Regions from separate parts of the Propionispora vibrioides genome, predicted to be linked through region 1. Evidence: riboswitches for the same ligand, from Rfam matches in the RefSeq annotation. Region 1 holds a riboswitch; the other holds the start of a gene.
What was found. Region 1 has a riboswitch for lysine ahead of BMW43_RS02935 (diaminopimelate decarboxylase family protein). Riboswitches for the same ligand answer to the same signal wherever they lie in the genome.
Positions count from the first base shown of each region.

Region 1 (3,171 bases):
TTGTACGTTAACTTGGTCTATCGGCTTATCCTACCCTATTAGATGGATTTTCTGCAAGTTCATATTTTCACTCACATAGGTAACCTACCGTTAACCAGTACAATCTACGCTTTAGTATACCATAGATAAATTGGTTTGCCAATTATCTACATAAAACAGTAAACAATTTATTGTTCTGTTCTGAACAAAAAAAACAAGCAAACTCTTGGCAATATTATCGGATTTTTTAGGACTGTCTATTCGTAAAGCGATCGGAATCCCACAGTTCTTTCCTAGGGCGTGTCTGAGAGCTAACGGAATGTTCCGTGGCGAGTAATTTTTGCGCCAGACAAGGCAACATTTTGAAGGAATAGTGGGCCCTATTGCAAAAAATGTTAACGAAGTATGGTGTAAAAATTACCGTCAGGGGGCGTTTCGGATGGTTTTCAGGCATGCCCTAATAAAAGATAAAAAGTAGTGCCGAGAATCTCGTTCTCAACACTACTCTCTGTTTTAAAACTCTAGCGTTGCAAAATAATCTTCAATTGTTTCGGCGCGGCGAATCAATTTCACACTGCGGTCCGGCCGCAGCAGCAACTCAGCGGAGCGAAGCTTTCCATTATAATTGAAGCCCATAGCGTGCCCATGGGCACCGGCATCATGAATTACCACGACATCGCCGATATCAATCATTGGCAGCTTGCGGTTAATGGCAAACTTATCATTATTTTCGCAAAGCGAGCCGGTTACGTCGTAAATATACCCTTTCGGCCAGTCTTCCTTGCCGACTACCGAAATATGATGATAGGCCCCATAAAGTCCGGGACGCATCAGGTTGGCCATGCAGGCATCAAGTCCGACATAATTTTTGTAGATTTCCTTTTTATGCAAAACGGTGGATACCAGATAACCATAAGGACCGGTAACCATACGGCCGCATTCCATCGCCAGTTTTAAAGGATGCAGTCCGTTAGCCACGATCTTTTCCTCATACGCCTGCTTGATACCCTGGCCCAGACGTTCAAGATCGACTGCTTCCTGCTCCGGCCGGTACGGAATACCGATACCGCCGCCGAAATTGACAAACTCTATGCGGATACCCAATGACCGGTTGACTTCCAACACTAGATCGAACATCATATGAGCGGTTTCAATAAAGAAATTATGATCAAGTTCATTGGAAGCAACCATGGTATGAAGGCCAAAGCGTTTTACCCCTTTTTCCTTCACAATGGCCAGGGCCGACAGTAATTGTTTTCTGGTCAGTCCGTATTTGGATTCCTCCGGATTGCCGATGATAGCATTGCCGCCTTCCCGGAGCGGGCCCGGATTATAGCGGAAGCAAAGCACCTCTGGGATGCCGGCATGTCTTTCCAGATAATCGATATGACTGATATCGTCCAGATTGATCACGGCACCCATTTCACGGGCTTTCTTAAATTCAATGGCCGGCGTATCATTGGAGGTAAGGATAATCTCTTCTCCCTGCAGCCCGGCTCTTTCCGCCAGCAAAAGTTCCGCCAGCGAACTGCAGTCGGCCCCAACGCCTTCTTCCCGCAAAACTTCCATAATGGAAGGATTGGGAGTCGCTTTTACGGCAAAATACTCCTTAAATTCAGGCGCCCAGGCAAAGGCGTTCAATAAAGCGCGCACATTGTCCCGGATAGCCTGTTCATCATAAATATGAAAAGGCGTTTTATATTCCTCAATAATCCTGTGAATTTCATCTTTAGAAAATGGTAGTTTCTTTTCCGCCATGTTAAAACCTCCTCAATATAGTTGGACAAGAAGCCGCCATAAAACACAAAAAGCGACTTGCGTACAATCTCACAAATCGCTGAAATGGTAAAGGAAGTTTTACCCACGTGCAAGATAGTAGCGCTCCCCTTGATATCCATCAAGCGACAGTCCGGTATTTCTTAAACACAAGACCAGCGGCAATCCCTGGCAAGACTGCAGCTTCGGCGGCTATCCCTTTCCCTGGCTTCACAGTTCGCCAGACTCCGTCAGGTACTATTGATAGACCGCACCTCTACCACAAAATAATATAAACTTGTAATTTATCATACAGGATATGCCTATATCCTGTCAATATATATTCTTATCTGATATCAATGATCTGAGCCGTAACCTTGCCCTGATCAATCACAAGCAGGGCGCAAGTCGGTACGTTGCCCCGCGGAAAGCCGGCGCTTCCCGGGTTTAAAACCAGCAAGTCGCCTTCCCAGGTAATATCGGGGATATGGCTGTGCCCGTAAATAACAATATCGACCGCAAGATTATGGGCCTTTTCAATCAGCTCCCGTGTGCCGTATTTTACTTCATAACGATGACCGTGAGTCAGCCAAATGCTTTTTCCCTCCACGGTTAAAAATTCATCTAACTTGGCGGTAGCATGATAACCGTCGCAATTTCCCGCCGCCGCCACCACCGGCACCGTTGTTAAGCCTTCAAAAAAGCGGATGTCCTGACTGTTATCCCCGGCATGAAGCCATAAATCCATATCCGGCAACGCTTTTACCGCTTGGTTAACCATAATGCCCCGGCCATGGGTATCGCTGATAACGCCGATCTTTTTCATGACATATATCCCGCCATCTTATCCACCATATGCCGTACAGCCATGCCGCGGTGACTGATTTTATTTTTTTCTTCCAAGGAAATTTCAGCCATGCTCTTGTTTAAAGCCGGGATAAAAAACAAGGGATCATAGCCAAAGCCGCCCGTTCCCCGCGGCGCCTGAAGAAGTACTCCCTCACAATAGCCTTCGGTCGTCAAAAGCGTGTCATCGGTATCCAAAAAAGCCAGTACACAGCAAAACCGCGCTTGACGGTCAGTTATCCGCTGCATAGCGGCCAGCAGCTTTTCGTTATTTTGGGTATCTGAAGCCTGTTCTCCGGCATACCGGGCGGAAAGTACCCCCGGTGCTCCGTTTAAAGCAGCCACTGCCAGCCCCGAATCGTCGGCCAGGCAGGCCTTTTTCGTATATTCCTGATAATGCCGCGCTTTTAGCACCGCATTCTCGGCAAACGTGCTGCCTGTTTCCACTGCCTCCGGAATACGGTCAAAGTCGGCCAAGGAAAGCACGGTAACCGGCAAATGAGCCAAGGCTTTCTTAAACTCGGCGACCTTCCCTTTATTATAGCTGGCAATCACTATCTCTTTCACGGTTCACGCCCTACCTTCCAGGCC
Region 1 covers NZ_FODY01000002.1:221,931-225,101, forward strand. Annotated here, with positions in the region: gene BMW43_RS02935 (diaminopimelate decarboxylase family protein) at 493-1,737, opposite strand; lysine riboswitch at 1,848-2,022, opposite strand; gene BMW43_RS02940 (metallophosphoesterase) at 2,081-2,560, opposite strand; gene BMW43_RS02945 (XTP/dITP diphosphatase) at 2,557-3,147, opposite strand; gene rph (ribonuclease PH) at 3,144-3,171, opposite strand, start outside.

Region 2 (3,171 bases), on a different contig from region 1:
TTACTGAGTGTAAATAAGTTGGGAGAAAAAAGTAACGGAAGTGGAGTGAAGTAAGCATGAACCATCCTAATGCGGAGGAAGGAAACATTCAGCGGGGTCTTAAAAACCGTCATATTCAGATGATTGCGCTGGGCGGCGCCATCGGCACAGGCTTGTTTTACGGCTCGGCCTCAGTCATCAAGCTGGCGGGACCGGCCATTACGGTATCGTACTTAATCGGCGGCATCATTATTTTCTTTATCATGCGGGCCTTGGGTGAGATGTCGGTGGAACAGCCGGTATCGGGTTCCTTCAGTCAGTATGCCTACCAATACTGGGGTGAGCTGCCCGGGTTTATTGGTGGCTGGAATTACTGGTTCAACTATATTGTAGTCAGTATGGCGGAGCTTGCCGTTGTCGGCACTTATGTGAATTACTGGCTGCCGGATATCCCCATCTGGGTATCGGCGCTGGTCTGCCTGGTGGCAATTACCGCCATCAATCTCATTCATGTGAAAGCCTTCGGCGAGTTTGAGTTTTGGTTTGCCATTATCAAGGTGCTGGCTATTGTCGGCATGATTGTGTTTGGTGTAGCTATTATTGTTTTCGGCTTTGGCCACGGCGGCGTGCCGATTGGTCTGGGTAATCTCTGGCAGCATGGCGGCTTTTTGCCTAACGGTGTTTACGGCGTTATTTTATCGTTGGTCATGGCCATGTTTTCTTTTGGCGGCGTGGAACTGATCGGTATTACCGCCGGTGAAGCGGAAAACCCGAAGAAGTCCATCCCTCAGGCAATCAATCAGGTGGTTTGGCGGATTTTATTATTCTACGTCGGAGCGTTGACCGTTATTTTGGCTATTTTCCCCTGGAATGAAATGGGGACTCAAGGCAGCCCTTTTGTGCAAATCTTTACCCATGTGGGTATTCCGGCTGCAGCCCATTTGTTGAACGCAGTTGTGCTGACGGCTGCCCTGTCCACCTATAACAGTGCACTATACAGCAATGGCCGGATGTTGTACGGTCTGGCCCTGCAGGGAAATGCCCCGCGGCTGTTCGCCAAATTGAATACCTCCGGTGTTCCGGTAGCTGCCATTTTGGTATCGTCAGGCGTTACGCTGTTTGCCGTTTTACTCAGCTATATCGATCCGGACCGGGTGTTTTTGTATTTAATGGCTGTGGCGACTATCGCCATTATCATCAACTGGGCTATGATCCTGTTGGTACAGCTTAAATTCCGGCAGCAAAAAGAGGCCGAAAAAGTGGTACTGACCTACAAGCTGCCCTTGTATCCCTTTTCGTCCTATATCAGCCTGGCTTTTCTGGCCTCCATTTTAGTCATCATGGCTTTAATTCCCGATATGCGGTATTCGCTCTATATCGCACCGGCCTGGCTGCTTTGCCTGTACATCGGTTATCAGGTAAAGGCCAAACGGCAAAGTGAGCCTGTACGAAACTATTAAAAATAGCAATTTAGTGTACAAAGTCCGGAATTTGTTTTTATTTTTAGCACAAAAACGTAAAAGTCTCTTCCTAAAATACAGGTGATCAAGTATAATAAAAGTTAGTTTAATACGGTGATCAGATAGAGGTGCGGGGATTATGAAACTGCAGTGAGCTGGCTGGCGATAAACTGCAGGGGAGGAATACCCGCCGAAGCGGCCGTGCCCTGGCCAGGGCGGCTGCTGGGGTTGTATTGAATAAATACAACACTGTCATCCGGGTTTCCCACCATTGGATGAAGCGCTATCTCACAGAAAGTTTTACTGCGCTGGTTTATGCGGTAATCGTACGGTTGTGAGATGGCTCACGACCGTTTTTTTTTGTGTGTGAGCGGAAGGAATCGGTTATGGCGGGTAGGCTGCAGGTCATTAAGACTAGGAGGTATTATATGTATAAGCAGGAAGATATTTTGAAAGAGCTTTGCCCGGCCAAACCGGAACTAAAGCGGGAGATGAAATCGCGCCATTTGATGATGATTTCCATTGGCGGGACGATCGGCACCGGCTTGTTTTTAGGTTCGGGACAGACGATCAGCCAGGCCGGCCCGGCTGGTGCCATCATCGGATATTTGTTTGGCGGCTTTGTTATGTATATGGTGCTGCTCTGTCTGGCGGAGCTTTCGGTGGCTATGCCGGTTTCCGGCTCGTTTCAAAGCTATGCGTCCCAGTTTATTTCGCCTGGCGTAGGCTTTACCACCGGTTGGCTGTACTGGATTAACTGGGCGGTCTGCATTGCTGCCGATTTTACGGCGGCCGGAATTATCATGCATAACTGGTTTCCCCAGGTCGACACCTGGGTGTGGAGCGGCATTTTTGCACTGGGACTGGCTTTATTGAATGTTATTTCCGTCAAGGCCTACGGCGAGGCTGAGTTCTGGTTTGCCGGCATCAAGGTTGCCGCTATTGTGACTTTCATTGTTGCCGGAGCCGGCCTGATGTTCGGTTTTACCGGTCATGAAGGGGCTATTGGACTCAGCAATTTCAATACCGGCGGCGGTATTTTCCCCAATGGGTTTTCGGCGGTGTTTCTGACGATGATTGCCGTTTCCTACTCCTTTCAGGGAGCTGAACTGGTGGGCATTGCGGCAGGCGAATGCAAGGAACCGGGCAAAAACGTGCCCCGTGTCATTCGCGGCATTACCTACAGGATTATGATTTTCTACATTTTGGCGATGATTATTCTGGCCGGAACGATTCCCTGGCAGGAAGCCGGCGTATTGGAAAGTCCCTTTGCTCACGTGTTCGGACGCATTGGCATTCCCATCGCTCAGGATATTATGAGCTTTGTGGTGCTTACTTCGGCATTATCGGCCGGCAATTCCGCCCTTTACGCCTGTTCGCGGTTATTGTGGTCAATGGCCCAGGAAGGTCTGGCACCCCGCTTTCTTGGTCAACTGAACCGCAACGGTGTTCCTTTTTACGGCGTTATTGCTACGCTGATTCTGGCATGCCTGTCGCTGCTGACCAGTGAATATGCGGCAGACACCGTCTATCTGTGGCTAATGGCCAGTACCGGCCTGACCGGCTGCCTGATCTGGGTTATTATTGGCTGGTGCCAGATGAATTTCCGCAAGAAATTTCTGGCGGCAGGCGGTTCGGTGAAGGAACTGGTATTCCGGACGCCCTGCTATCCGCTGGTACCGATGCTGGCCATCGGGCTGAACATGGTCGTCATTATCAGTCTGTACTTCGA
Region 2 covers NZ_FODY01000007.1:92,845-96,015, reverse strand. Annotated here, with positions in the region: gene BMW43_RS07880 (amino acid permease) at 57-1,439, shown strand; lysine riboswitch at 1,555-1,733, shown strand; gene BMW43_RS07875 (amino acid permease) at 1,868-3,171, shown strand, end outside.
Region 2: linked by a shared signal. The riboswitch ahead of BMW43_RS07875 (amino acid permease) and the one ahead of BMW43_RS02935 (diaminopimelate decarboxylase family protein) in region 1 are both predicted to bind lysine.